2 regions of the Nonomuraea sp. NPDC000554 genome follow, and region 2 is predicted to be linked to the other one. Evidence: predicted binding sites of a transcription regulator. Region 2 holds the regulator's gene; the other holds the start of a gene.

Region 1 (15,090 bases), on a different contig from region 2:
GCTCTCGGTGGCGTCCTGTTGCCTGTCGGCGTCCCGGTGGCGCTGGCGGCCTGCGCGGGGCTGGCCGTGCTCTGCCTCGCCTACCTCGCGATCACCCGCCGGTACCGGTGACGCGCCGCGCGGCCCCCGACGACGGACGCTGCTGGAGCTGGCGCTCGGAAAGGCGGACCGTCCACGGCGCGCCGGTTCGATCACTCCGCGCAGGACAGGCATGGCAGCGAGTGCCCACGCCACCGGCCGATCTCCGTGATCGTGACAATCCACATCCACCGCACCCGGTCTTCAGCGGTTCTCGCACAGTGCGGTGGTGACCACCGCATCGAGGTCCGCGTTGCGGACGCCGTCGATGCGGTACAGGTTCGTCATGACGGTGACCTGCCTGCCGTCGAGGGTGGCCCCGCCGCTGGTTCTGAAGCCGAGCGTGTCACCCGCGTGGCCCCACAGCAGGCCGCCGCAGGGCAGCGGCGTGCTCATCAGCCCCAGGCCGTACGCCGCGCCGCCGGGGCCGTCCAGTGGACGGGTGGTCATCATCTCTTTCAGCTCGGCCGGACGGAGCAGGCGGCCGTGCAGGAGAGCATCGTAGAAGCGGTTCAGGTCCGACGCGCTGGAGATCATCCCGCCTGACGCGCCGGCCACCGAGGGGTTGTGACGGGTGATGTCGAGCAGGCCGTCGCCGGTCTTGAGGTAGCCGCTCGGGTGCGGGCCGGGGATGTCGAGCGCGTCGTCGGGGACGGAGGTGGCGTTCAGTCGCAGGGGGGGCAGGATGCGCCTTCGGATCTCCGTACCGAAGGTGTTGCCGGTCGTCTTCTCGATGATCATTCCGACGATCAGGTAGTTGGTGTTGGAGTAGCTCCAGTCCGTGCCGGGCGGGAACTCCGCCAGCCGTTGCAGGGCCAGTTCGACCAGGTCTGCCGCGTTCCAGTGATCGTAGCGGTGGGCCAGGATGTCGGCGGGATCGAGCAGGGGCAGGTAGTCGGGCAGGCCGCTGGTGTGCTGGAGGAGATGGCGCACAGTGATGTCCGGCCCCACCAGCCCGGGCAGGTAGCGTTCTACGGGCGCGTCCAGCTCGATCCTGCCCTCACCGACGAGCTGGAGTGCGACCGTGGCGACGAACGTCTTGGTCTTGCTGCCGATTCTGAACCTGCTGTTTGTCTGCACGGGACGCTTGGTCTCCACGTCGGCGACGCCGCTGGTGATCACGGTGTCGCCGTGTGCGTCGTGAATCCGCGCCAACGCTCCTGGTACGTCGTTGTCTTCGGTCAGGCGCTGGAGGGCTTGCCGTAACCCTGAGTGGGCACCGGTCGCCGCCGCCGGGCTCGACAGTAGTGAGATCGCTAACATACCGGCCAGTCCCGCGCACATCGCTCGCTTGTACATGGTCAACACACTCCCAGCCGGGTCGCGAGGCGGCACCGTCCGCACGGATGAAGATCGGCTCATCCAGATGGGGGACAGGCCCCTGAGCTGAATCAGGGGCCTGTGCGGGGGTGCGAGCCTGTCCGCCGAGACGTCTGAACATGGCCACGACCGTACGGACACGACCTCGTGGTCCGCGTCAGCGCAGGGTTTGAATGTGGCGGTAGTACCGGAGGATGACTCGGTGCGATCCCTGCCGTCGCGAGGTGGAATTCGGGGCGCGTGCCGAGCCGCCCCGCTGCCGAATATGGTCAGATATCTGAAATATCGGCCGAACCGGACAATCCCGAAAGGGTGCCATCGATCTCGCCGCCATGGCACAGTTCGGATGAACGACAACGGCGCGCGGCCGCGTCCCTTGTCAATTGCATTTATCCCGTGAAGGCCCCAAAAATCGCGACTTGCGGGAGTCTGGCCGCGTCTCCAGGCCGGAGCCGCTCCCCGTTGGATCTCCACGCCCGCCACCTGCGGAAGAGCCGTGCGTGAGGCCGGCCGGCCAGCCGTGCGCGGCCTCGGGTAGCGCATCCGGTGGGACGGGTGGGGCCGCTGTGGCCGAATTGATCTGGCCTTGATTCACGAGTACGTGAGGTGCCGGGGCTTGATGTTATGTACGCTTCGACCAAGCGCCGGCGGCCTCACCTGGCCTTCAGCGTGAACGCGAATCTGATTCGTTTTCACGTTCGGCGCCATCCGGGGAAAACCGACCTATGATCCGGTTTTCATGGGTCTCTCGCGTTCCTGAAACGGGAATCGAGAGGCCCGTTGTGCATTACAGGAAAACTCGCTCGTTGGTGGGGCGAGGGGGTTGGCGACATCCTGTTGCAGCAGGAGTCTCCCCCTCGCCCCGTCGACGCCCCATCACGCAAGCAAACGAGGCTTCGACATGACTCAACACCATTGGCCCATGTTCGTCACCCCGAATGAGCTACCTGATTCGGCAATCGTCACCGGCTACCCAGAGTATCTGCTCGGTCACCCGAGCGTGGTCAGAACGCCCCCTCCTGAGGGTGACGAGGTCACTGACGGCGACGATCCGGCCGAGTAGGCCGCCGGAGATGGCCTTTCCGCGGGTCAGGAGCGCCGCCCGCTCACCCTGGATCCCGGGGCTCCTGATCTCGCCCGCGCTGGGCACCGGTTCGGGAGTGCTCGCCAGGGTCTGGCTGGGCGCGCCGTCGGAGGCGGCGGTGCACTACGCCGCCTGGGTCACCGTCGGCGGGTACGTGTTCGCCGCCCTCGTCGCGGGCTGGATCTACCTGCCCAAGGTGGTGACGGCGTGGTCGGAGGCCAAGCAGGCCCAGCAGCTCTGCAAGGACCTGCACGACGACCCGAAGGCCGTCGCCGAGGCCTATGACCGGCTGCTGCGGGCCAGGCTCGGCAGCCACGCCATCGAGCTGGGCGCCATCAACAGCCCCGACATCGTGCGCATCGCCACCGGCCAGGTCAGGGTGCGCGCGGCGAAGGGGAGACGCGCTCAGTCGCCCGGCCGCACCAAGCCGGTCTCGTAGGCGAACACGATCGCCTGGGCCCTGTCGCGCAGGCCGAGCTTCATCAGGACGCGCCCCACATGCGTCTTGACCGTCTGCTCGGCCACCACCAGCTTCTGGGCGATCTCCTGGTTCGACAGGGCCTGGGCGACCAGCGTGAGCACCTCGGCCTCACGCTCGGTCAGCTCCGCCGGACGTTTGGGCGCGGGGCCACGGGGGCCGCCCAGCCGGGCGAACTCGTGGATCAGCCGTTTGGTGATCGCCGGAGCGATCAGCGCCTCGCCGGCGGCCACCACCCGCACGGCGTCTGCGAGCTGCGCGGCGGAGGCGTCCTTCAGCAGGAACCCGCTGGCCCCCGCCCGCAGCGCCTCGTAGACGTAGTCGTCGAGGTCGAAGGTGGTGAGGATGAGCACCTTCGGTGCCGAGGCCGCGTCGGACGACAGCAGCCGCCTGGTCGCCTCCAGCCCGTTCATGACCGGCATCCGGACGTCCATCAGCACCACGTCGGGCTTCAGCGCCGCGGCCCGCTGGACCGCCTCCAGCCCGTCGGCCGCCTCGCCGACCACCTCGATGTCGGGCTGGGCGCTCAGGAACACGGTGAACCCGGTGCGCACCATCCCCTGGTCGTCGGCGATCAGGACCCGGATCACGCCGTCTCCTCGACCGGCAGCCTCGCCGTCACCTGGAAACCTCCCCCTTCGACTCCGGCCGCCTCCAGCTCGCCGCCCAGCAGCGCCGCCCGCTCCCGCATGCCCACCAGCCCCTGGCCGGCTCCCGGGGGCCCGCCGGGCGACGACCCGGGGCCGTTCACCACCCGGAGCCGCACCGCGCCGGACTCGCGGGAGATGCCGACCGAGACCGTGGCGCCGGGCGCGTGGCGCATCGCGTTGCTCAGCGACTCCTGCACGATCCGGTAGGCCGACAGGCTCACCGCGGGGGGCACCCCGGCGACCGGCTCCGGCTGCTCGACCAGCACGGACAGCCCGGCGGCCCGCGCGTTGGCGACCAGCTCGCCGACCCGGTCGAGGCCGGGTTGCGGCGCGGTGTCGGTGCGGCCGTCCTGGTCGCGCAGCACGCCCAGCACCTGGCGCAGCTCGGCGATCGCCTCCAGCGACAGGCTCCGGATCTCGGTCAGCCCCGCCTCCAGCTGCGCCGGATCGCCCGCCGCCTTGAGCGGCACCGCCTCCGCCTGGATCGCGATCACCGACATGTGGTGGGCGACCACGTCGTGCAGCTCGCGCGCGATGCGGGCCCGCTCCTCCAGCACGGCCTGCGCGCTCTCCGCCTGCCGGGATCGGCGCTCCTCCAGCAGGAGCCTGGCCGTGGCGTTGCGCCGCACCCGCACGTTGTAGCCGAACAGCACCGCGACGCCGGTGATGACCGCACCGAGGGGCGCGGAGCCGCGGTCGGCGATCCACAGACCCAGGACCGTGATGAGCCACACCGCCAGCGCGATCCGCCGGTCGCAGCGGACGGCGACCGAGTAGATCACGAGCAGGTACGTCACGACCATGCCCGGCGTGTACGGCGCGTCGGAACCGGCTAACGCGGCGGTCACGTAGACCGGGACGGGGAGCAGCACCAGGGCGACCCGCCAGGCGGCCAGTGGCCAGCGGTCGCGCAGCGCCATCGGCGCCGAGACCGCGACCGCGCTCAGCAAGATCCACCCATCCCAGACGCGCGGGAGGGCGCCGTTGTTCAGGTCGGCCATCTGGCTGAAGGTGGTGCCCAACAGGACCCAGGCCGTCATGACATCGGCGGCCTGCACGAGGACGATGCGGCGGACCGGCAGCAGCGCGGCCAGTCGGCGCGGCAGGCCGAGCGTCAGGCGCCGCGACCCGGGCGGCGGCTCGGCCGCGCCCCGGAAGAGCGCGAGCGCGAAGGGCCGCACGGCTGCCGCTGCTGAGAACACGCGCCCAGCTTACGAACGGCGACGGCGGCAGGCGTCACCCCCAGGTCTGATCCTCAGGTCACTCCCAAGTATCGATTACATGCTTACGATCGCCGTGAGCGAACATCGGCAACGAAGGGAACAATCCAGGGCTCCAATGAATTGAGTCGGTATAACTCAACCCTTTGGAGTTCGCATGAGTGAGAGCCTGATCCTCCCGGTCCTGCCGCTGGACGACGAGGTCGTCCTGCCGGGCATGGTGGTCCCGCTGAACCTGTCCGACTCCGAGGTGCGGGCGGCCATAGACGCGGCCCAGGCATCTGGTGGCAACAAGCCGCGGGTCCTCCTCGTTCCCCGCATCGACGGCCGTTACGGCGCCGTCGGCGTACAGGCCGTGGTCGAGCAGGTCGGGAGGCTCCCCGGCGGCGAGCCCGCGGCGGTCGTGCGGGGCGTCGACCGGGTGCGCGTGGGCACCGGCACGACCGGCCCCGGCGCCGCCCTCTGGGTGGAGGCCATCACGGTCGACACCGTCGCGGCGGGCGAGCGCGCCCACGAGCTGGCCAAGGAGTACAAGTCCCTGGCCACCACCATCCTGCAGAAGCGCGGCGCCTGGCAGGTGGTCGACCAGGTCAACCAGATCGACGACCCGTCCGTGCTGGCCGACAGCTCCGGCTACACCCCGTGGCTGACCACCGCCCAGAAGGTCGAGCTGCTGGAGGCCGCCGACCCGGCCGAGCGGCTGGCCAAGCTGGTCGAGTGGTCCCGCGAGCACCTCGCCGAACTGGACGTGGCCGAGACGATCCGCAAGGACGTCCAGGAGGGCATGGAGAAGCAGCAGCGCGAGTTCCTGCTGCGCCAGCAGCTCGCCGCGGTCCGCAAGGAGCTCAAGGAGCTCAACGGCGACTCGGCCGAGACCGAGGAAGAGGACTATCGGGCCCGCGTGGAGGCCGCCGACCTGCCCGAGAAGGTGCGCGAGGCCGCGCTCAAGGAGGTCGACAAGCTGGAGCGGACGTCCGACCAGTCTCCCGAGACCGGCTGGATCCGCACCTGGCTCGACACCGTCCTCGACGTCCCATGGAACGAGCGGACCGAGGACAACTACGACATCACCGGCGCGCGGGCCGTCCTCGACGCCGACCACACGGGGCTCGACGACGTCAAGGACCGCATCATCGAGCATCTGGCCGTGCGCAAGCGCCGCCAGGACAAGGGCCTCGGAGTCGTCGGCGGGCGCCGCAGCGGCGCCGTGCTCGCCCTCGCCGGCCCTCCCGGAGTCGGCAAGACGTCGCTCGGCGAGTCCGTGGCGCGTGCGATGGGACGCAAGTTCGTCCGCGTCGCCCTCGGCGGCGTCCGCGACGAGGCGGAGATCCGCGGCCACCGGCGCACCTACGTCGGCGCGCTGCCCGGCCGCGTCGTCCGCGCCATCCGCGAGGCGGGCTCGATGAACCCCGTCGTCCTGCTGGACGAGATCGACAAGGTCGGCTCCGACTACCGCGGCGACCCCACCGCGGCCCTGCTCGAAGTGCTCGACCCGGCGCAGAACCACACGTTCCGCGACCACTACCTCGAGGTCGAACTGGACCTGAGCGACGTGCTCTTCCTGGCCACGGCCAACGTGCTCGAAGCCATCCCCGGGCCGCTGCTCGACCGGATGGAGGTCGTCACGCTCGACGGCTACACCGAGGACGAGAAGGTCTCGATCGCCCGCGACCACCTGCTGCCGCGCCAGCTCGAACTCGCCGGCCTGACCGCCGACGAGGTGACCGTCGCGGACGCGGCCCTGCGCAAGCTGGCCGCCGAGTACACCCGTGAGGCGGGAGTCCGGTCGCTGGAGCGCTCGGTCGGACGGATCCTGCGCAAGGTGGCGGCCAAGGACGAACTGCCCGTCACGGTCGGCGAGGACGACCTGGTCGGCTACATCGGACGTCCCAGGTTCGTGCCGGAGTCGTCGCTGCCCGAGTCCACCCAGCGCACCTCGGTGCCGGGCGTGGCCACCGGCCTGGCGGTCACCGGAGCCGGGGGCGACGTCCTCTACGTGGAGGCGTCGCTGGCCGACCCCGAGACCGGCGAGACGGGCCTGACCCTGACCGGCCAGCTCGGCGACGTGATGAAGGAGTCGGCCCGGATCGCGCTGTCCTACCTGCGCTCGCACGGCGCGGAGCTGGAGCTGCCGGTCACCGCGCTGAAGGACCGCTCGGTGCACGTCCACTTCCCGGCGGGCGCCGTGCCCAAGGACGGTCCCTCGGCGGGCGTGACGCTGACCACCGCGCTGGCCTCGCTCCTGTCGGGACGCCAGGTCCGCGGCGACGTGGCGATGACCGGCGAGATCTCGCTCACCGGGCGGGTCCTGCCGATCGGCGGCGTCAAGCAGAAGCTGCTGGCGGCCCACCGGGCGGGCATCAGCACGGTGCTCATCCCGGCGCGCAACGAGCCCGACCTGGACGACGTCCCCGAGGAGGTCCGCAACGAGCTGACCATCCACGCGGTCAGCGACGTGCGCGAGGTCCTCGACATCGCCCTGACCCCGGCCCAGGTCGCCTCCTCGGTCGCGGCCTGACCCACCCGCCGCCCGCCGTCCTCCAGGAGAGGGCGGCGGGCGGCGGCATGCCGGCCCTGCGGGAAGCCCCCGCGGGAAGCGCAGCCGCTGTCGCTTCCCGCGCGGCCCGCATCCTGTCTCACTGACGACTCTGGGTGATAGATGGATAAATCATCCCAGTGTTTGACGAGATGATTTGTTCATGCTTGCATGAGGGCATGCTGTACGAGACGCCCGTGCTCGAACCCGCCGACAAAGCGGTGTTGGAAGAGATCGAGGACATGCGCCGCGACCTCAAGTACCGCCTGGCCGAGACCCACCGCTGGGATGGCCAGCTCCGCAGGCAACTCCAGGCGCGCGCGATCCAGGGCTCCAACTCGATCGAGGGCTACCGGGCCAGCGTCGAGGACATCGAGTCCATCATGTCGGGCGAGGAGCCGCTGGAGACCTCTGCTTCCGTGGCGCGCGAGATCGCCGGTTACCAGCAGGCGCTGACCTACATCCAGGTGCTGTCGCGGGCTTCCGGTTTCCGTTACGACGTGGGGCTCCTCAACGGGCTCAACTTCATGATGATCGGCCACCACCGCCACAAGACACCAGGAGCGCTGCGGCCCGGCCTCGTCTACATCCGCGATTCCGAGTCCGGGCAGGTGGTCTACGAGGGGCCTGACGCCGAACTCGTGCCCGATCTTCTCGACGAGCTGATCGTGTGGCTCAACGCGGGCGACCGGGAGGCGCCGAGCTATGTCCGGGCTGCCATGGCGCACCTGAACCTCGTCAAGATCCATCCCTGGTGCGATGGCAACGGCCGCATGTCCCGCGCGCTGCAGACGCTCGTCCTGGGCAGGGATCAGATCACGACCCCCGAGTTCTCCTCGATCGAGGAGTGGCTCGGCCAGCAGCGCACCACCGTCGACTACTACGACGTGCTCGGCGAGGTGGGCCGGAGACAGTGGAGCCCGCACGGCGACACGCTCGCGTGGGTCCGGTTCTGCCTGCGCGCCCATCACATGCAGGCCCAGCGGGTGGGGCGTCGCCTGGCCGAGGCCGGGGAGATCTGGATGCTGCTGGAGAAGCAGGTCGACGACGAGGGGCTCAACATCCGGTCGGTGTCCGCCCTCTACGAGGTCTTCGTCAACCGGCGGCTGCGCAGGAGCCGCTACCAGGCCGACGAGGGGCTCAGCCAGGGGCAGGCGGCCCGCGACCTGCGCGACCTGGCCGCCAAGGGCTGGCTCCAGCCGTACGGAGAGACGAAGGGACGCTTCTACGCGCCGGGCCCCCGCATGGTCGAGATCAAGACCGCTCACGCCGAGCGCGTCACGCCTCTGCGCGACCCCTACCTGGAGCGGGCGGATCTTCGAGGAGCTGGTCGATCAGGCCGGCCGCCACGCTGAGGATGCGGCACTCGGCCGGGGTGAGCGTGCGGGACATCGTCTCGGCCAGTCGCGTGTCGGAGTCGCTGACCTGCTCGGTGAGCGCGGCGGCGCCCTGGTCGGTCAGGACGATGTGATGGCGCCGGCGGTCGTCCGGGTCGCGGGAGCGGCGGATCAGGCCCCGCTCCTCCAGCGTGGCGAGCACGCGGGTGACCGACTGCGGCTGGAGGTGCTCGGCCGCCGCCAGGTCGCCGGCGGTCATCGCGCCGTTCCTGCGCAGGTGCCCCAGGAGCGAGAGCGCGAGCCTTCCCAGGCCCTCCGCCGGGCGCTCGTCCCGCAGCCGCCTGGCCAGCCCCACGGCGGCGCGCCGCAGCGAGGCGGCCGTTTCGTGTAGCTCCTCGTCGTTCACGATTATTACGCTAGCACTTACTAAGTCAACGGTGAACATCGGGACTATGCCCTAAATCTGGTACGCATAGCGTAATGATTGGAGTAGGCTCCAGACGTCCAGCGGTGCGGGGCATCGGGAGGTGCCGATGGGGGTGTCGAGGGAGCTGTCGCGGATGGCGGCCGCCGCGCTCGGGCTCGGCGGGCCGGTCGCGCTGGGGGTCGTCACGGGGCGTCCGGCGCTCGGGATGCTGGCCGCGGTCGGCGCGCTGGCCGCGGCCGGCGTCTCCCCGCCGCCCGGCCTGCGCGCCACCCTGACCCGAAGCGCCTGCACCACGGCGGTGGTGGCCGCCGCCGGGTTCGCGGGCGCCGCCGTCGCCGGGCGCGGCTGGGTCACGGCTCTGGCCGTCGTCCTCCTGGCGGGGGCGGCGGCGGTGGTGGGCGGGCTGAGCCGCCCCGTGGCCGAGCTCACCACCCGGTTCATCACCTTCATGGTCATCATGACCGGCGCGGCCAAGGGCGCCGACCCGATCGCCGTGGCCGTCCTGCTCGCTGAGGGCGCCGCCTGGGGCCTCCTCCTCGCCGCACTCCTGAGCCGGGTGACGAGCCCCGAAGGCGGCTCTGGCGCGGACGACCCCGCCCGGGCGGTCGCGGCCCACGCGGACGACCCAGCTCAGGAGGTCGCGGCTCATGCGAAGGAGCCTGCTCGGGCGGTGGTGGTCCATCCGGAGAAGTCCGTCCGCGCGCCGTCGCCGGGAGCGCTCGTGCGGCGCTGGTGGCGGACGTTACGCACCGCCCGCGGGTGGCGGTACCCCGCCCGGCTGACCGCCTGCCTGGCCGCGGCCCAGGTCATCGGCCTGGTCTGGACGCAGCCGACGGCGTCGTGGATCTCCGTCACCGTGGTGATCGTCGTCAGGCGGCGGTTCGACGGGGCCCCGCGGCGGGCCGTCGAGCGGGCCGCGGGAACCGCAGCCGGAGTGCTGGCGGGGGCGGCCGTGCTGCTGTGGGTGCCGCCGTCGTGGCTGTTCGTGCTGGTCGTGGGCGTGCTGGCCGCGCTGCGCCCGATGCTCAAGGACCGCAACGGCACCCTGTACGCCGCCGTGATGACGCCTCTCGTCCTGCTGCTCATGGACGGTGTGTCGGCCGCGACGATCGGCTACCGGCTCGCCGACACGGCCGTGGGCTGCGCGCTGGCGCTCGGCCTCGGCTACCTGCCCTGGGCGGCGCGCAGCCGCGGAGACAACGTGAGGAGCGCCCGTGCCGTCGTGGAGTGACCACGCGATCCTGTGGCAGGTCTACCCGCTGGGCTTCACCGGGGCACCGGCCGTCGCCCCGCCGCCGGGCGTGTCGGTCCGGCACCGGCTGCGGCAGTTGGAGGGGTGGCTGGACTACGCCGTCGAGCTGGGCTGCTCCGGCCTCCTGCTCGGCCCGATCTTCGCGTCCGAGACGCACGGCTACGACACCGTCGACCACTTCCGCATCGACCCGCGGCTCGGCGACGACGGCGACTTCGACTCCCTCGTGGCCCGGGCGGGCGAGCGCGGGCTGCGCATCGTGCTCGACGGCGTGTTCAACCACGTCGGCAGGTCCTTCGCGGCGGACTCGCGGTGGTTCAGGAAACGTCCGGGCTCGACCGGCTACGACACCTTCGAAGGCCACGACCGGCTGGTGGCGCTGGACCACGCGGAACCGGCCGTGCGCGAGCACGTCGCCGCCGTGCTCGACCACTGGCTCGGACGCGGCGCCGCGGGCTGGCGGCTCGACGCCGCCTACGCCGTCCCGGCCGATTTCTGGCGGGACGTCCTGCCGGGCGTGCGCGCGCGGCACCCGCGGGCGTGGTTCGCCGGCGAGATGATCCACGGCGACTACGCCGGATACGTCACGCGGTCCGGGCTCGACTCGGTCACCCAGTACGAGCTGTGGAAGGCCGTCTGGAGCTCGCTCAACGACCGCAACCTCTTCGAGCTGGCCTGGGCCCTCGACCGGCACAACAGCCTGCTCGACACCTTCGTCCCCCTCACCTTCGTCGGCAACCACGACGTCACCAGGCTCGCCACCCGGCTGCGGGACGAGCGGCACCTCGGCCACGCCCTCGCGGTGCTGCTCACCGTCGGCGGGGTGCCGAGCCTGTACTACGGCGACGAGCAGGCGTTCCGGGGGCTGAAGGAGGAGCGGGAGGGCGGCGACGACGCGATCAGGCCCGCCTTCCCCGCGGCCCCCGGCGAGCTCGCCCCGCACGGCCGGCCGGTCTACCGGCTGCACCAGGACCTCATCGGGCTGCGCAGGCGCCATCCCTGGCTGGTGCGGGCGCGTACGACCGTCGAGCACCTGACGAACAGGGCGGCCGCGATCAGGTCGAGCGCCGACGGCGAAGGCGTCCTCACCCTGCTCAACCTCGACGACCGGGCGTACCGGTTCCCGATCGACACCTCGCGCGTCAGGCTCGCCGCGCCCGAAGGCGGTGCGCAGGACCTCGCGGTCGTCGGGCCGCACGCGTGGAAGATCCTGGTCGAGAAGGACGAGTGACGTATATCACCAAGGATGTCGGGAATATCGGGAAGTAAAGGGACTGTTAGCACGGGCGTGGACGAGGCATACGCGAACGAGCTGAGCGCCCCCGCAGGCGCCCCGTGTTTCCGCATGCGTCGTTTCGGCAGGCGTCAGGGGCGAATGTGCGTCATGGCGTGTAACGCCCGCTAGTCGAGACCCGTCCGCACTCCCTCGGAAGTTCACCGATGATCGCACCCAGTTTCGTGCTGCGCAGGCTGAGCCACCTGCCGTTCCCTCCTGGCACGCGCTGATCCGCACCCGTCCGTTGGTGCTCGTCTCCGCGGCCCTCCAGGTGGCCGCTCTCACTCGTGGGGATTTTTCGTGATTCAGGCTTCAGGCCTGCGCAAGCTGTACGGCAACACCGTCGCCCTCGACGGCGTGGACCTGCACGTGCGCGAGGGCGAGATCTACGGCGTGCTCGGCCAGAGCGGCGCCGGCAAGAGCACGCTCCTGCGCTGCGTCAACCTGCTCGAACGGCCCACGGCGGGCACGGTCACCGTCGCCGGCCAGGACCTGACCGCCCTGCCCGGCAAGGAGCTCAACCGCGCCAGGCAGCGCATCGGCATGATCCACCAGCACTTCGCGCTGCTCTCCTCGCGCACGGTCGCGGGCAACGTGGCGTTCCCGCTGGAGGTCATGGGCGTGCCCAGGGCCGAACGGGAGCGGCGGGTGGCCGAGCTGCTCGACCTCGTCGGGCTCGCCGGACGCGGCAAGGACCATCCGGCCCGCCTGTCCGGCGGGCAGAAGCAGCGCGTCGGCATCGCCAGGGCGCTCGCGGGCAACCCCGCCGTGCTGCTCTCGGACGAGGCCACCTCGGCGCTCGACCCCGCCACCACCGAGTCGATCCTCGCCCTGCTGAAGCGGCTCAACGCCGAGCTGGGCCTGACGATCCTGCTGATCACGCACGAGATGCACGTCGTCAAGCGCGTCTGCGACTCGGTCGCCATCATGGCGGACGGCCGCGTCGAGGAGTCCGGCACCATCGCCGACCTCATCAGGACCCCGGGCTCCCGCCTGACCAGGGAGATCTTCCCCCTTCCCGAGCCCGCGCCGGCGGGCTCGGTCACGCTCACCTTCACGGGCGACCCGCAGCAGCCGGTCGTGTCCGAGGTGGTGCGCACATTCAACGTGGACGTCAGCATCCTGGGCGGCTCGATCGAGGACCTCGCGGGCGGGTCCGTCGGACGCCTGCGTGTCTCCCTGACCGGTGACACCGCCCCCGCGCTGGACCACCTGCGCTCGCGCGGGCTGCTCGTGGAGGAGGCCTCGTGAGGCGTTCGTCCGGAACGAAGGGTGTGGAGGGCTCATGACCTGGGACGAGATGGCGCCGCTGCTGTGGGCGGCCACCGGGGAGACCGCGCAGATGGTCGGCTGGTCGACCCTTTTCACCGTGCTGTTCGGGCTGCCCCTGGGAGTGGCGCTGGTCGTGTTCGACCGGGGCGGGTTGCGGCCCCTTCCGGCGGTCAGGTCCGTGCTGGGCTTCGTCGTCAACGTCGGGCGGTCGCTGCCGTTCATCGTGCTGATGATCGCCATCATCCCGTTCACCCGCCTGCTCGTCGGCGTCTCCATCGGGACGGCCGCCGTGGTCGTGCCGCTCACCGTGGGCGCGGTGCCGTTCTTCGCGCGGCTCGTCGAGACGGCGCTGCGCGAGGTCAGCCGGGACGTGATCCAGGCCGCCCAGGCCATGGGGGCCGGTCGCATGGCCATCGTGCGCAAGGTGCTCCTGCCTGAGGCGCTGCCGGGGCTGGTCGCAGGGCTGACGGTGACCGTCGTCGCGCTCATCGGGTACTCGGCCATGGCGGGGACCATCGGCGGGGGAGGGCTGGGCGACCTGGCCGTCAGGTACGGCTACCAGCGGTTCGAGACCCTGCTCATGATCGTGACCGTCGTGCTGCTCGTCGTGATCGTGCAGCTGATCCAGAGCCTGGGCGACGTGGTCGCTCGGCGTCTATCGCATAAGTAGAGGAAAAATCATGAAAGTTCGCCGCATTGTGGGTGCTGTCGCCCTGTCGTTGTTGCTCGCCGCATGTGGAACGTCGCAGTCCGCTACGACGGAGAAGGCCGAGTCGGCCGACAGCGTGCTGAAGGTGGGCGCCAGCCCCGTGCCGCACGCGGAGATCCTGAACTTCGTCAAGCAGAACCTGGCGCCCGCCGCCGGGCTGAAGCTGGAGGTCGTCGAGTTCACCGACTACGTGCAGCCGAACGTGCAGCTCGACGAGGGCCAGCTCGCCGCCAACTTCTTCCAGCACAAGCCGTACCTGGACGACTTCAACGCCTCCAAGGGCACCAAGCTGAGCTTCGTCACGCCGGTGCACCTGGAGCCGCTCGGCCTGTACTCCAAGAAGCTGACCAGCCTGGCCGCGCTGCCCGGCGGGGCCGCCGTGGCCGTCCCGAACGACGCCACCAACCTGGGCCGGGCGCTCAAGCTGCTCGCCGACAACGGCCTGGTCAAGCTCAAGGACGGCGTCGGCACCACCGCCACCGAGCGGGACGTGACCGACAACCCGAAGAAGCTGGTCTTCAAGCCGGTGGAGGCCGCGCAGCTGCCGCGTACCCTGGACGACGTCGACGCCGCGGTGATCAACGGCAACTACGCCATCCAGGCCGGGCTCAAGCCCGCGTCGCAGGCTCTGGCGCTGGAGAAGACCGAGGGCAACCCGTACGTCAACGGCCTCGTGGTGCGCGCGGGGCACGAGAAGGACGCCAACATCGTCACTCTCGGCAAGCTCCTGCAGGACCAGAAGGTCAAGGACTTCATCCAGCAGAAGTACCAGGGCTCGGTCATCCCCGCGCAGTGACGGCGGGTTCCGCCGCCTGACCCGGTTCGCCGCGGTCCCGTCGAGGGGCCGCGGCTGCGCCGTGCCCGGGAGGATGCTGGCGCGACGCGCGTCCAGCCGAATACTGTTCGGTCATGTATCCGGGAGCCATCGCAGCCGTCACCCCTGACAAGCCCGCTGTGATCATGGCGGGCTCCGGACAGATCATCACCTACCGCCGGCTCGACGAGGAGTCGAACAGGCTCGCCCACCTCTTCCGCGCCGCCGGCCTGCGCCCCGGCGACCACGTCGCGTTCATGCTCGCCAACCACCCGCTCTTCCTGGCCATCGCCTGGGCCGCGCACCGGTCGGGGCTGTACTACACGGCGATCAGCTCCCGCCTGCAGACGGACGAGCTCGCCTACATCGTGGACAACTGCGGCGCCCGGGTCTTCATCTCCAGCGCCGACCTGGCCGAGGTGGCCACGTCCATCGCCGCCGAGACTCCCGGCGTCGAGCTGCGGCTCATGCTGGACGGCACCGCCGAGGGCTTCTCCTCCTACGAGGAGGCGGTGGCCGCCCACCCGGTCACGCCGATCGAGGACGAGGTCCAGGGCGCGGACATGCTCTACTCCTCCGGCACCACCGGCAGGCCCAAGGGTGTCAAGCCCGCCCTGCCGGAGGCCCCGCTCGACGC
Region 2 (15,090 bases):
GCGTCGACCTGTCCAAGGACAAGATGGCTCTCCAGCGCCTCCGTGAGGCTGCGGAGAAGGCCAAGATCGAGCTGTCCAGCCAGGCCGAGACCAACATCAACCTGCCCTACATCACGGCGTCGTCCGAGGGCCCGCTGCACCTCGACGAGAAGCTGACGCGCGCCGAGTTCCAGCGGCTCACCGCCGACCTGCTCGAGCGGACCAAGGGCCCGTTCCACCAGGTCATCAAGGACGCCGGGATCAAGATCTCCGACATCGCGCACGTGGTGCTCGTCGGCGGCTCGACCCGTATGCCCGCCGTCTCCGAGCTCGTCAAGGAGCTGACCGGCGGCAAGGAGCCCAACAAGGGCGTCAACCCCGACGAGGTCGTCGCCATCGGCGCCGCCCTGCAGGCCGGCGTGCTCAAGGGCGAGGTCAAGGACGTCCTGCTGCTCGACGTGACCCCGCTCTCGCTCGGCATCGAGACCAAGGGCGGCATCTTCACCAAGATCATCGAGCGCAACACCACGATTCCGACCAAGCGCTCCGAGGTCTTCACCACGGCTGAAGACAACCAGCCGTCGGTGCAGATCCAGGTGTACCAGGGCGAGCGCGAGATCGCCTCGTACAACAAGAAGCTGGCCACCTTCGAGCTGACCGGCATCGCGCCGGCGCCGCGCGGCATCCCGCAGATCGAGGTCACCTTCGACATCGACGCCAACGGCATCGTCAACGTCTCCGCCAAGGACCTGGGCACGGGCAAGGAGCAGACGATGACGATCACCGGCGGCTCCGCGCTGCCGAAGGACGACATCGAGCGGATGATGCGCGAGGCCGAGTCGTACGCCGAGGAGGACAAGAAGCGCCGCGAGGAGGCCGAGGTCCGCAACAACGCCGACGGGCTCGCCTACCAGACGGAGAAGTTCCTCCGCGAGAACGACGAGAAGGTCCCCGGCGAGATCAAGACCGAGGTGAACGACGCGCTCGCCGAGCTGAAGAAGGCTCTGGAGGGCACCGACACCGACACGATCCGCACCTCCGCGGAGAAGCTCGCCACGGTCAGCCAGAAGATGGGTTCGGCGATCTACGCCCAGAGCCAGCAGTCGGCGGGCGGCCCTGACGGCGCCACGCACGACGCCGGCGCCGACGCCGGGCAGCAGCAGAAGGCCGACGAGGACGTGGTCGAGGCTGAGATCGTCGACGACGAGCCGAAGAAGGGCCAGTGATGCCGGCGCGCGAGAACGGGCATGAAGAGCCGGTGATCCGCGACAACCGCAAGATCGACCCGGAGACGGGGCAGGTTCGCAAGCCGACGGCTGACCAGCCCGAGGCGCCCGCCCCCGCGCAGGCGGCGGGTGACGGCGAGCTGCAGGCGCAGCTCGCCGAGCGCACCGCCGACCTGCAGCGGCTCCAGGCGGAGTACACCAACTACCGCCGCCGGGTCGAGCGCGACCGGGTCGCGGTGCGTGAGCAGGCCGTGGCCGGAGCCCTGACGGAGTTCCTGCCCGTCCTCGACGACATCGGCAGGGCCCGCGATCACGGCGAACTCACCGGCGGTTTCGCGAAGGTGGCAGAGTCACTGGAAGCGGTGATCACCAAGCTCGGCCTCAGCTCGTTCGGCCAGAAGGGTGACCCGTTCGACCCGACCGTCCACGAGGCGCTGATGCACAGCTACTCCCCGGACGTGGTCGAACCCACCGCGATCGAGGTGCTGCAGCCTGGCTACCGGTTGGGAGACAGGGTGCTTCGCCCGGCGCGGGTGGCCGTGGCAGAACCGGAGGACGTCCCCCCGGCCTCCGACGACAACGTTGAGAACTGACCAGGACGAAGGGCGATAAATGAGCACCAAGGACTACCTGGAGAAGGACTACTACGCCGTCCTTGGTGTGCCCAAGACCGCCACCCCCGAAGAGATCAAAAAGGCGTACCGGAAGCTGGCCAGGCAGTACCACCCCGACACCAACCAGGGCGACTCTGCCAAGGAGACCAAGTTCAAGGAGGTCTCCGAGGCGTACGACGTCCTGTCCGACAGCAAGAGCCGCAAGGAGTACGACGAGGCTCGCACGCTGTTCGGGTCCGGGGTGGGCGGTCAGCGCCCGGGCGGTGGCGGTTTCCCGTTCGACTTCGGCGACCTGTTCGGCGGCACCGCGGGGCAGGGGCAGCATGGCCACGGGGCGGGTGAGCGGCTCGGCGACCTGTTCGGCGGGCTGTTCAACCGGGGTGGTGGCACCACACGGACCACCACCACGAGGCCCCGCCGCGGCCAGGACGTCGAGTCCGAGGTCACTCTCTCGTTCACCGAGGCCGTCGAGGGCACCACGGTGTCGCTCAGGCTGACCAGCTCGGCCGCCTGCACGGCGTGCAGCGGCACGGGCGCCAAGGCCGGCACCACCCCGCGGGTCTGCCCGACCTGCGAGGGCACCGGCGCGGCCAGCCGCAACCTGGGCAACTTCGCCTTCTCCGAGCCCTGCCGCGACTGCAAGGGCCGCGGGCTCCTCGTCGACGACCCCTGCCCCGTGTGCGAGGGCAGCGGCCGGGCCAAGAGCACCCGCACCATCCAGGCCCGCATCCCGGCCGGGGTGGCCGACGGGCAGCGCGTCAAGCTCAAGGGCAAGGGCGCGCCCGGCGAGAACGGCGGCCCGGCGGGCGACCTCTACATCCAGACACACGTCAAGCCGCACGCCGTGTTCGGCAGGAGCGGCGACAACCTGACGATCACCGTTCCGGTGACGTTCTCCGAGGCCGCGCTCGGCGCGGAGATCAAGGTGCCGATCCTCAAGGGGCTGCCGGTCACCCTGCGCATCCCCCCGGGCACGCCCAACGGGCGCACGTTCCGGGTCCGCGGCAGGGGCACCGCCCGCAAGGACGGCACCAAGGGCGACCTGCTGGCCAGCGTCGAGGTGGTCGTGCCGAAGTCGCTCGACGACAAGTCACGCGAGCTCCTCACGGAGTTCAACACCGCGACCGCGGGCGACGACCCGCGAGCCGATCTCATTCAGCGAGCCAGAAGCGAGTAGCCGATGGACGCCAACTATTTCGACCTGTCAGATGACACTCCCGTCTACGTGATCTCGGTGGCCGCGCAGCTGTCAGGTCTCCACCCGCAGACGCTGCGGCAGTACGACCGGCTCGGGCTCGTCTGCCCCGGCCGTACAGCGGGGCGCGGCCGCCTCTACTCGACCCGTGACATCATCCAGCTGCGCGAGGTGCAGCGGCTCTCCCAGGAAGAGGGCATCAACCTCGCCGGCATCAAGCGGATCCTCGAACTGGAGAACGAGGCGCTGCGGCTGCGCGAGGAGGTTCACCGCCTCCGCGCCGAGATGCAGATGGTCCGGGCGCTGATCCGCTACGAGTTGCCACCGGGGGCCTAGACAGATGGACTACAAGCTCACCCAGAAGAGTCAGGAGGCCCTTGCTGGGGCCATGAGGCGTGCCGCCGCAGAGGGGAACCCGGAGATCTCTCCGGTGCACCTGCTGACCACGCTGCTCTCCCAGACGGGCGGCACCGCCATCCCGCTGCTGGACGTCGTCGGGGCCGACTGGCGGACCCTGCGGGCCAGGGCGGAGGAGCTGCTCGCGTCGCTGCCGAAGGCGCAGGGCTCGACCGTGAGCGCGCCGTCCAGCTCTCGGCATCTGCTGACCGTCATGAACACCGCGGCGCAGCACGCCAAGCGGCTTGAGGACCTGTACGTCTCCACCGAGCACCTGCTCGTCGGCCTCGCCGCCGACGGCGGGCAGGCCGCCGACCTGCTCAAGGCGCAGGGCGCGACCCCGCAGGCGCTGCTCGACGCGTTCGAGAAGGTGCGCGGACACGCCCGCGTCACCAGCGAGACCCCCGAAGACACCTACCAGGCGCTGGAGAAGTACGGCGTCGACCTGACCGAGCGGGCCCGCAGCGGCAAGCTCGACCCGGTCATCGGCCGCGACTCCGAGATCCGCCGGGTCGTGCAGGTCCTGTCGAGGCGGACCAAGAACAACCCGGTGCTGATCGGCGAGCCCGGCGTCGGCAAGACCGCCGTCGTCGAGGGCCTCGCGCAGCGCATCGTGGCCGGCGACGTGCCCGAGTCGCTGCGCAACAAGCGGCTGATCTCGCTCGACCTCGGCGCGATGGTCGCGGGCGCCAAGTACCGCGGCGAGTTCGAGGAGCGGCTCAAGGCCGTCCTCTCCGAGATCAAGGAGAGCGACGGGCAGATCGTCACCTTCATCGACGAGCTGCACACCGTCGTCGGCGCGGGCGCCGCCGAGGGCGCCATGGACGCCGGCAACATGCTCAAGCCGATGCTGGCCCGCGGCGAGCTGCGCATGATCGGCGCCACCACCCTCGACGAGTACCGCGAGCGCATCGAGAAGGACCCCGCCCTGGAGCGGCGCTTCCAGCAGGTGTACGTGGGCGAGCCCACGGTCGCCGACACCGTCGCGATCCTGCGCGGGCTGAAGGGCCGCTACGAGGCCCACCACCAGGTGCAGATCGCCGACAGCGCGCTGGTGGCCGCCGCGGCGCTGTCCGACCGCTACATCACCAGCCGCTTCCTCCCCGACAAGGCCATCGACCTGGTGGACGAGGCCGCGTCCAGACTGCGCATGGAGATCGACTCGCGTCCCGTCGAGATCGACCAGCTCCAGCGGAACGTGGACCGGATGAAGATGGAGGAGCTGGCGCTGTCGAAGGAGACCGACGAGGCCTCCATCCAGCGCCTGGAGCGGCTGCGCGCCGAGCTGGCCGACCGCCAGGAGGAGCTCAACGCGCTCGTCGGCCGCTGGGAGCACGAGAAGGCCGGGCTGAACAAGGTCGGCGAGCTGAAGAAGCAGCTCGACGAGGCGCGCGGCGCCGCCGAGCGGGCGCAGCGCGACGGCGACTTCGAGGCCGCGTCCCGGCTCATGTACGCCGAGGTGCCGCGCCTGGAGCAGGAGCTGCGCGCCGCCTCCGAGGCCGCGCCGCCCGACAACGCCATGGTCAAGGAGGAGGTCGGGCCCGACGACATCGCCGAGGTCATCTCGTCCTGGACGGGCATCCCGTCCGGGCGGCTGCTCGAGGCCGAGACCACCAAGCTGCTGCGCATGGAGGAGGAGCTGGGCAGGCGCCTCATCGGGCAGAAGCCGGCCGTGCGGGCCGTGTCCGACGCCGTACGGCGCAGCCGCGCGGGCATCGCCGACCCCGACAGGCCCACGGGCTCGTTCCTGTTCCTCGGCCCGACAGGCGTCGGCAAGACCGAGCTGGCCAAGGCGCTGGCAGAGTTCCTGTTCGACGACGAGCGGGCGATGACCCGCATCGACATGAGCGAGTACTCCGAGAAGCACAGCGTCGCCAGGCTGGTCGGCGCGCCTCCCGGCTACGTCGGCTACGAGGAGGGCGGGCAGCTCACCGAGGCCGTCAGGCGGCGGCCGTACACGGTGGTGCTGCTCGACGAGGTCGAGAAGGCCCACCCCGAGGTCTTCGACATCCTGCTCCAGGTGCTCGACGACGGGCGCCTGACCGACGGGCAGGGCCGCACCGTCGACTTCCGCAACACCATCCTGATCCTCACCTCCAACCTCGGGTCCCAGTACCTGGTGGACCCGAAGCTGGAGAACGGCGCCAAGCGCGCCGCCGTGATGGCGGCGGTCAGCAACGCGTTCAAGCCGGAGTTCCTCAACCGGCTCGACGACGTGATCCTCTTCGACGCGCTCGGCTCCGAGGAGCTCGCGCGGATCGTGGACCTGCAGGTCGAGCGGCTCGCCGCGCGGCTGTCCGACCGCAGGCTGACGCTGGAGGTCACCCCGGCCGCCCGCGAGTGGCTGGCGCTCACCGGCTACGACCCGCTGTACGGGGCGCGCCCCCTGCGCAGGCTGGTCCAGTCGGCGATCGGCGACAAGCTCGCCAGGTCCGTGCTGGCGGGGGAGGTCGTCGACGGCGACAAGGTGCGAGTGGAACTGGGCGACGACGAGCTCGTCATCGAGCGCGCCTAGCATCCCGCGACGGAAGCCCGGAGGCCCCACCGGCCTCCGGGCTCTCGCGTGTCTGGTCTCCCGTCGAGGTAAGGAATGTCCCACCGTTCCGGCAAGCCGCCGCCTGCGGGTCGCGGGCGTGGCTAGCTTCAGCGTCCGTCACCACCAGAAACGATCAGGGGGACGGGACGTGGTTTCGCGGAACTTCCGGAGCATCCTCGCGGTGGCCGCCCTGACCGCAAGCTGGTCGGCAACGGCCCCGGCGACCGCGATGGCGAACCAGCCATCACGCGGTCCCGCAGCCGCCACCCGGCTGCCCGCGCCCACTGTCACGGCGGTGAGCCGGTCAGCGAGCCCCACTACGCCCACGGTCAGCCGGTCAGCAGAACCCGATGCGATAGAGGCGCGCGGGCCGGGAAGACCCGGGGGCCCGAGGATGCGCGGGCCAGGCGGGCCCGGTGGTGCGGAGACGCGCGGGCCCGGTGGTGCGGGGGCGGTGGGGTCCGGTGGGCCCTCGGCGCCTGACGGCTGTGGTGGTCGTCCTGCGGACGGTCACTGGCCCGCGCCCACGACGGCCCTGTGCGAGGGGCTGGACGGCACGCCCACGGACCCTCTGGCCGTCCCGGTCCCCCAGGGCGCGCAGGACGTCCTGGACTCGCCGGTGGGCGGCGAGCTGTCCGCCGCCGTGGACCGGATGGCCCGAAGGGCCGGGCTCGCGGGCCTGACCACGGTGCCCGCGACGATGAGCGTCGCCGACGCGGCGGGCATGGCCGCCACGTCCGGCCTGCCCAGGATGCCGGAGGGCGTGCCCGGCCCGGCGGGCCTCCGATGCGTCGAGACGGTCGCCCAGGCCCCCAACCTGCCGCTCAGGACGTTCGCGGGCAGGGTGGCCGCCCTCCGGGACGCCGTCGGCCTGACCTACCTGAGCGCCCGCAGGCTCCAGGACACCGGTGGGCCGGTCAGGACACCAGGGCGTCCAGATCGTCCTCGGGGAGCCCGAGGTCGACTCTGATGCGGTAGCGGGTGCGGAGGAGGGCCAGGTGCTCGGGGTCGTCCTCGTCGCAGGCGAGGACGGCCTGGGTCGCCCACTCGTGCCCGCCCTGGAGGTCGCCGTACGCCACCAGGGTCTCGGCGATCATGTGGGCGGTCGCCGTGGTGACCCCGCCTTCCGCGCGGAGCGTTTCGATGACCTCCCTCGCCTCGGCGGGCCGGTCGAGCTCGAAGAGCGTGTCGGCGATCCCGGCTCGCGGGTCGGTACCGGACTCGCCGCCGTCCTCCACGGCGCGCTGGAAGCACTCCAGCGCCCGCGCGGGCTGCCCGGCGGCCCGCCACTCCTCGGCCGCCAGGACCAGGATGGACGCCCTGGACACGTCGCCCGACGAATAGCCGAGGGCGACGTCGTAGAGCCGACTGGCCAGCGAACCATGGTCATCGGCCAGCAGGGCCTGCTCGAGCAGACGATCAAGGTGTTCACGGGTCACATGCGCCACAACGCGAGACTACCGAGCCGTCTGCCGCTTTGCCCGGTCAATGCACATCGTCGATGCCGCGCGGATTCGGCAACACGTTGTTCAAGTATGACTACATTCCGCGTGTCTATGCAGGCCATCGGGCATACCTCTGCCACGAGCGGAGGGAGCGGTGATGGGCGTTTCCAAGCAGATGACCTCCACGCTCGCCTGTGTCGTCGTGCTCGCGGCCCTCGGGCCGGGGATCGCGGGGTATCTGTCGGGACGCCTGGAGGCCGTCAAGTCGGCTGAGCGCAGCCTGCGCTCGCTGGAGGTCCGGCTGCACGAGATGGAGGCCAGGGAGGCTCGTCCGGTGTCGTTCCCGACGGCCTGCCTGCCGCAACCCGCTCAACCCCCTCAGCCCGCAGAGCCGGCGGAGTCCCAGATGCGGCTGCCCACGGCGGCGGCGCTGCCGGACGGCCACCCGCGCAGAAAGCGCGCCCACCGCGCGGACGAGCAGTTCCCCTGGCTGTCGGAACCGTTCGACGAGCCGGAAACAGCGAACTGACCCTCGGTCGGCGGGGTCAGCTGCCGTTCGTCGGGCGGGCCGTCTGCGACCAGGAGCTGAGCTGGCGGGACAGGAACCCGCACACCAGCTGCTTGGCCGCGTCGATGAGCTCGGGTGAGCCGTCGGGGTCGTGGCGGAAGGCCAGCTTGAGCACCGCGTCGCCCGCCTCCACCGCCACCAGGATGGCGACGTCCAGCTCCCGGCTGTCGGCCAGGCCGAACTCGTTGAGGAGCAGGCCGCGCAGCCGTCCGGCGATGACCGTGTTGTTGTCGGAGTCGGAGTCGAGCAGGTTGAGGTCGACCACGTCGCCGAAGTGGATGCTCTTGAACCCCGGCACGGTGCGGTGCATGTCGACGTACTCGTCGATGATCGCCTCCACCGCCTGCCACCAGCCCGGGTACTCCTCTTCGAGGAATCTCCGGCCGACCCTGGAGACGAACTGCTCGACGTTGCGCCGAGTCAGCTCCTGGGTGATGGCTCGCTTGTCGGGGAAGAACTGGTAGACCGACCCGATCGCGACGTCCGCGCGTTCGGCGATGCGGGTGGTCGACAGCGTCTCGTAGCCGCTCTCGTCGAGCAGCTCTGCGCAGGCGTCGAGCATGCGCTCGACCCTGCGGGCACTGCGGCGCTGCGTGGGCCGGCGGCGGAGCGGCTTGGGCCGCACGCAGTCGTCTTCCGGTAGTGGGGAGGACACGGATTCCATCTTCCCCCCAAGAAGCGATCGTTACCTGCCAATGTGCGGATTCCCCGGAGCTCCGGTCAGGCGGGCCAGGCGCCGCATCGCGCCGGGCGAGATCCTCGACAGCAGGTAGCCGATCTTGGCTTCGGCGTTGACGGGCACCACGGCCTGGTCGCGGTGGACGGCGCGGAGGATGTGCGCGGCCACCCGTTCCGGCGGGTAGCCGCGCCGCGCCAGCCCGCGTTCGGCGTATTCCCGCAGGTCGGCGCCGACGTAGGTGCCATGGTGGGCGATGGGGGTGGAGACGAAGCCGGGGCAGACCACGCTGACGCCGATGCCCTGGCCGGCCAGTTCGGCGCGGAGGCAGTCGCTGAGCATCTTCACCGCCGCCTTGGAGGTCGAGTACGCGGGCAGCACCCTGGACGGCGCGATGGCGGCCAGCGAGGCGACGTTGACGATGTGCCCGCCTTCGCCGCGTTCGGCCATCTGGGCGGCGAACAGGCGGCAGCCGTGGATGACGCCCCAGAGGTTGACGTCGAGGGTCCGGCGCCAGTCGTCGAGCGAGTGGTCGAGGAAGGGCCCGGCGACCACGATCCCGGCATTGTTCACCACAATGTCCGGCACTCCATAACTCGTCCGGATATTTCGTGCAAAAGCCTCCATTTGGTCGGCGTCGGCGACATCGACCTGGACGGCGTGCGCCGCCCCCCCGAGGTCCTTCTCGATGCCACCGGCGGCGCGGGTGGCCGCGTCGAGGTCGAGGTCGGCGCAGACGACCTCGGCGCCGTGCGCCGCGAAGGCCCGCGCCGTGGCGCGCCCGATGCCGCTGCCCGCGCCGGTGACCACCACCAGCCGCTCGGCGAAGGCCCGGCGCCCCTCCTCGACCCTGGCCCTGCGCAGCGTCCTGGACGGCTCGCCGCCGTCGACGTGGTCGGCGAACTCGGCGATCATCCTGGCGACCGCGTCGGGGTGGCTGCGCTGCGCCCAGTGGCCCGCCGCGATCCTGCGGTGCCAGAACCTCGGCGCCCACTGCTGCAGCGAGGACAGCAGCGCCGGCGAGACATACGGGTCGCGACCGGCCTCGATGAGCTGCACGGGCACGCCGACGTTGGGGTCTCCCCCGCCGCGCAGGCGGCCGGCCATGTTCCGCCGGTAGAGCCAGAGCCCGTTGCGCGCGTCCTTGGCGAGCGTGTCGGCGGGGTGTCCGGGACGCGGCCGAATGCCATCGCTGTTCCGCATGGTCCGCTTCAGCATCCCGGGCATGAACGTGCTCCAGGCCAGCTCGGGCAGGACGGGGACGTGGAACGCGCCGATGTACCAGGACCTGGCGAGTTGCCCGGCCACGTCGCGGCGCCTGCCGTGCCGGGCGAACTGGGCCGCCTGGGCGAGGCCGGGGCCGCCGAAGCTGGTGAAGGAGGCGACGCGGTCGCGGATGCCCGGCCTGGTGACCGCGTCCCAGCCCTGCAGCGACCCCCAGTCGTGGCCGACCAGGTGCACGGCCGGCTTGCCGATCGCGTCGAGGACGGCGGCGAGGTCCGCCGCCAGATGGTCGAAGTCGTAGTCGTCGTGGTCGTGCGGGGCGCTGGACCGGCCCGCGCCGCGCACGTCGTACCTGACGACGTGGAAGCGGTCGCTCAGCCGCCGCGCGACCTCGTCCCAGACGCGGTGCGTGTCGGGATAGCCGTGGACGAGCAGGATCGTGGGGTCGGCCGGGTCACCCTCCTCGAAGACCGCCAGCCGTACGTCACCGGATTCGACCCAGCGCATCGCGACCTCCTATTGGACGTTTAGTCCAAATATAGGCAGAGTCAGGGACGGGCGGACAGACCCGTACAGGACCGCAGCGCCCTCCAATCGGCGACCGCCTGCGTCCTGGCCGTGCCGGTCATCGGGATCGGGACGCCGCCCTGGATGGTGGCCGGGGTCCAGCGGTCCCTGAGCACCTTGCGGCCGTTGATGGTGAGGGTCAGCACACCGCTCCGCCCGGTCGTGCCGGGAGTGGAGTTGTAGAAGACGAAGTTGCCCAAGCCGTAGCTGATGTAGGAGTTGTCCAGGTATCCGGCGCCGAGCAGGATGTGCGCGTGCCCGCCGACCACCACGTCGGCGCCCGCCTTGACCAGCTTGGGGGCGAGCGAGAGCTGCGCCGGGTTGGGGCACTTCTGCATCTCGGTGCCCCAGTGCAGGTGGACGATCACGGTGTCGGAGTTCTGCCTGGCCTGCCGCACCGCCGCCAGCAGCCGGTCCTCGTTCTTGGCCGAGGCGAGGCCGCCCTTGTCGGTGGTCGCGGTCCAGGACGTGACGAACTCGGGGTCGAGCACCTGGGTCGCGCCGATGATGGCCACCCGGTTGCCGTTGACGACCTTACGGAAGGGTTTGTAGGCCTGCGTGGAGTTACTCCCGATGCCCACCACCGGGAACCTGGACCGCTTGATCGCCGCGAGCGTGTCGGCGAGGCCGCTCTCCATGTAGTCCATGCCATGGTTGTTGGCCATCGAGGCGACGTCCACACCTGCGGCTTTGAGCGCGCTGAACGCGCTGGCGGGCGCCCTGAACGTGAACTGCTTGCCGGGCGCGGGCGTGCCGCCCTCGGTGATCGCGGTCTCCAGGTTGACCATGGCCAGGTCCGCGTCGCCGAGCACGTTCGCGATCGGGCCGAGCGCGGTGCGCGGGTTGGCCAGCCGGCCGCGCAGGCCGCCCTCGAAGTGCACGTCGCCGCCGAAGGCGATGGTGAACGGCTTGCGCTGGGGACGTTTCGGCGCGGGCGTCGTGGCGGCGGGCCGCTGCACCGCCTTATCGGCCTGCGGCTCCGAGTTGGCAGCCGTACACGCGGAACTGGTGACGACGACGGCGGTCATCGCGAGGAGGGCACGGGGGAGTCTCACTTGTCGCCACTTCCGCTCGATATTCACAGTCAGCCATCGAGCATGCCATGAACGACCGATATGTGCGCGTTTCTAGTGGTGAGCGATAAGCCAGTCCACCGCGTCGCGGCTGCGGTCGTCAGCCGGCCGGTAGACGATCAGGCGGGTTTCCGGCGCGGACGACAGGTTGAAGCTGGTGGTGCCGAAGCGCATCTCCCCCAGCTCCCGGTGCTTGTAGATCTTCTCGCGGGGGCCGGGTTCTGCGACGTCCTGCCTGGCCCAGAGCCTGGCGAACTCGGCGCTCTCGGCGCTGAGCCTGCGCACGAAGTCCTGCCAGCACGGGTCGTCGCTGTGGCGGCTGTAGGCGCCCCTGAAGACCGCGACGGCGCGCGCCAGCTCCAGGTCGCGGTTGACCAGGCTCACAGCCCACTGGGAGGTGAGGCACGTCTGCCAGAGCGTGTTGCGCTCGCTCTCGGGTGCCTCGACGATCTCGGGGAAGAGCGCCGCGTAGCCGGTGTTCCAGGCCAGCGCGTCGCAGCGGCTGTTGGCCAGGCACGCGGGCATCGGGTCGAGCTGGTGGAGTATCTCCTTCATGTCGGGGGTCACCCGAGCCGAGTCGCCGGCTGGCGGGCCCTCCTGCTGGCCCGCCAGCCGGTAGAGGTGCTGGCGCTCGGCGATGTCGAGCCGGAGCGTGCGCGAGATCGCGTCGAGCACCTGGCTGCTGGCGTTGATCGGACGCCCCTGCTCCAGCCACGTGTACCAGGTGACGCCCACCCCTGCCAGCTGGGCCACCTCCTCGCGACGCAGGCCGGGCGTGCGTCGCCGGGGGCCGGGCGCGAGCTCGACCATCTCGGGCGTGATGCGCTCTCGTCGGCTGCGCAGGAACGCCGCGAGGTCGGCACGCCTTGCTTCTGTCACGGTCACCTCTTCACTATGGACGGACCGGGCGAGGGGTATCCAGGTGGCGTTAGTACCAGTATAAGTAGGCTCTCGTTACTGGTACCAGCGAGGCGTCACTCTGTTCGTATGACACAATCTGCTGCCCTTTCTCCCCCTCTGGCCGCACAGCCGGAAAGAGCCAAGGCCAGCGGGCTGCTCCTCGCCGTCATCCTGCTCGGGCAGTTCCTGGCCGTCCTCAACGTCAACATCGTCAACGTGGCCACTCCGACCATCGAGGCGGACCTGCACTCGTCCGGCGCCGGGCTGCAGATGATCGTGGCCGGATACACCATTGTCTACGCCGTCCTGTTGATCACGGGAGCCAGGGTCGGCGACCTGTTCGGCTACCGCCGGGCTTTCCTCTATGGCCTGGCACTGTTCACCCTCACCACGCTCGGCAGCGGGCTCGCCCCCTCCACCGGGGCGCTGATCGCGTTCCGCTTGGCCCAGGGCGCCGGAGCCGCGATGATGATGCCGCAGGTGCTGACGCTGATCCAGCGCAACTACCAGGGCCCGGCCAGAGGCCGCGCGCTCGGCCTGTGGTCCGCGGTCGTGAGCGGCGGGATCGTCGTCGGGCAGGCGCTCGGCGGCATCCTGCTCGGGCTCGGCGCCGGTTGGCGGATCGTGTTCCTGGTGATGGTGCCCATCGGGGCGTTGCTGCTCGTCGCGGGCGTCCGCGCGCTCCCCGCCGACCAGGGCGGCGGCCGCGGCGGACTGGACCCATGGGGCCTGCTGACCCTGTCGGCCGCCGTGCTGCTCTTCGTGGTGCCGCTCATGCTCGGCAGGGAACTGCACTGGCCGCTGTGGGGCTGGATCTCGATGGCACTGAGCGTGGTGATGTTCGGGGTGTTCGTCCGGGTGGAGCGCTGGGTGACCGGACGCGGCGGACGCCCGCTCGTCGACGCCCGCGTGCTACGCGCCCCCGGCATGCGGCCGGGGCTCGGCGTGCTCCTGCTCGGCCCGGCGACCTGGGGCGCGTTCCTGTTCACGTCCGCGCTGCACCTGCAGGGCGAGTTGCACCTGTCGCCGTTCGCGTCCGGGATGATGATGGTTCCCTGTGCCGTGGCGTTCGCGGCGGTCGGGCTGCTCTGGCCGCGGCTGCCCGCCGGGCTGCAGCGCCCGCTCGTGCCGTTCGGGTACGTGGTCGCCGCGCCCGCCTACGTGGGGCTCGGGCTCGCGGCCGGTGGCGGCGCGCTGTACGCGGTGATGAGCGCGCTGATCGGCGCCGGGCTCGGCGTGCAGATCGCGGTGACCAACTTGGCGACGGAGCAGGTGGACGACGCCTACGCCGCCGACGCGAGCGGCGCGCTGCTCACCGTGATGCAGCTCGGCCAGGTCATCGGGGTGTCGACCGTGGGGACTCTGTTCATCTCGCTGAGCCAGGCGCACTCCGGCAGCTCGGCCTCCGTGGGGACCGCGATCGCGATGGCCGTGCTGGCCGTCCTGGCGGGCGTGTGCTCGCTGTTCCTGGCGCGACGGCGAAAGATCTCAACGACGTGAAGCTCTCGGCGGAGATGAAGAAGCGTCCTGGGACGACATCCACAAGGACCACGCCCAGGGCTTGAACGCCCTCACACCGAACCGGCCCGCGCCCATCGGACGCGGGCCGGTTCGTGGGTCGCCTCGCCCGCTCTGCCGGGAGTTCAGGGTTCCGATGCCGGGGCGTCCTGCCGCGCTTCGAGCTGCGGCGGTGGCCACCAGGGCGGGAGGTTCGGGGCTCCGGACCGGCGCAAGCCGTGTCAGTTGATCACCTGAACGTTTCCTGTGAAATGATGTACGGGTTCTTCCAGGTTCGCCGGGACGGTGGGCTTGGAGTGCAATGGAGGCTTGTGCTGTGCCTCTGCCGGAACGGCCCTGCTTGTTGTGCTGCTAGCAACCTGCCAGGGCCGTTCTTTATGCGCCGGCCGCGAGCGCCGCCAGGTCGAACTCACCTTCGCGGACGCCGGCCGTGAAAGCGGCCCACTCCGACGGGGTGAAGACCAGGACGGGACCGTCCTGGACCTTGCTGTCGCGCAGGGCGACGTTGCCGTCGGCCAAAGGGGCGACCTCGACGCAGGCGGTCGCGCCGTTGCAGAAGCTGCTCTTCTGCCACGCTGCCCTCTGAGTGTTGATGTACATTTTCTCCCCAAATGGGCGAAGGGGCGTCATTGCCCCTTTTTGAGATCTTCGTTCCACTCAGCGCCGCCACTGCATGGCCTTGCGCTGGATGAGGACGCGTGACTCGTCCTCGTCAAGCGATTCGGACCTGATGTGGTCGAACGCCGTCTCATATCCAGCCACCCGTTCGAGGTCCTCGACGAAGTGCGCGGTGTAGAGCTGCTCGAGATACACCACGTCGTCGAACGCCGCGAACTTCAGGTGGATGAACGCGCCCGTGTTGACCGGGTGCAGTGCATCCAGGGTCAGCACGTGGACGCTGACGTGCGGCAGCATGGACACCTCGAGAAGGTGCTCCATCTGCTCGCGCATCACCGAGGGTTCGCCGAAACGGCGTGTCAGCGCGGCCTCGTCGAGCACCACGCTCAGCTGGGCCGGATCGGGCTTGCGCAAGACACGACGCTGCCTGTCGAGGCGGGCCTCGACGCGGCTTCGGACACCGCTGTGCGTGATGCGTGCGATGCCACGGGTGGCCAGAATGACTTCCCGCGCGTAATCCTCGGTCTGAAGAAGGCCGGGCACAGCCTGGGGTTC

Evidence for each region. The regulator HspR, encoded in region 2, represses chaperone genes until heat shock. The targets are predictions, from matches to a motif close to ANTTGAGTCNNNNNGACTCAANT.
Region 1: the regulator HspR is predicted to act here: its motif matches at 4,952-4,974, upstream of lon (endopeptidase La).

What each region holds. Positions count from the first base shown of each region.
Region 1 is NZ_JBEPDC010000037.1:46,884-61,973, forward strand. Features, by position in the region: gene ABT294_RS44390 (MFS transporter) at 1-111, shown strand, start outside; gene ABT294_RS44395 (serine hydrolase domain-containing protein) at 283-1,377, opposite strand; gene ABT294_RS44400 (hypothetical protein) at 2,321-2,461, shown strand; gene ABT294_RS44405 (hypothetical protein) at 2,472-2,921, shown strand; gene ABT294_RS44410 (response regulator) at 2,888-3,550, opposite strand; gene ABT294_RS44415 (sensor histidine kinase) at 3,547-4,812, opposite strand; gene lon (endopeptidase La) at 4,988-7,348, shown strand; gene ABT294_RS44425 (Fic family protein) at 7,546-8,721, shown strand; gene ABT294_RS44430 (MarR family winged helix-turn-helix transcriptional regulator) at 8,645-9,109, opposite strand; gene ABT294_RS44435 (FUSC family protein) at 9,237-10,361, shown strand; gene ABT294_RS44440 (alpha-amylase family protein) at 10,345-11,613, shown strand; gene ABT294_RS44445 (methionine ABC transporter ATP-binding protein) at 11,959-12,909, shown strand; gene ABT294_RS44450 (methionine ABC transporter permease) at 12,944-13,600, shown strand; gene ABT294_RS44455 (MetQ/NlpA family ABC transporter substrate-binding protein) at 13,611-14,435, shown strand; gene ABT294_RS44460 (AMP-binding protein) at 14,549-15,090, shown strand, end outside.
Region 2 is NZ_JBEPDC010000003.1:430,293-445,382, forward strand. Features, by position in the region: gene dnaK (molecular chaperone DnaK) at 1-1,205, shown strand, start outside; gene grpE (nucleotide exchange factor GrpE) at 1,205-1,798, shown strand; gene dnaJ (molecular chaperone DnaJ) at 1,818-2,996, shown strand; gene ABT294_RS08555 (heat shock protein transcriptional repressor HspR) at 3,000-3,350, shown strand; gene clpB (ATP-dependent chaperone ClpB) at 3,355-5,925, shown strand; gene ABT294_RS08565 (hypothetical protein) at 6,064-6,264, opposite strand; gene ABT294_RS08570 (hypothetical protein) at 6,401-6,916, shown strand; gene ABT294_RS08575 (tetratricopeptide repeat protein) at 6,864-7,394, opposite strand; gene ABT294_RS08580 (hypothetical protein) at 7,549-7,920, shown strand; gene ABT294_RS08585 (TetR/AcrR family transcriptional regulator) at 7,937-8,623, opposite strand; gene ABT294_RS08590 (SDR family oxidoreductase) at 8,645-10,366, opposite strand; gene ABT294_RS08595 (CapA family protein) at 10,408-11,454, opposite strand; gene ABT294_RS08600 (helix-turn-helix transcriptional regulator) at 11,554-12,384, opposite strand; gene ABT294_RS08605 (MFS transporter) at 12,487-13,899, shown strand; gene ABT294_RS08610 (DUF397 domain-containing protein) at 14,293-14,517, opposite strand; gene ABT294_RS08615 (helix-turn-helix domain-containing protein) at 14,575-15,090, opposite strand, start outside.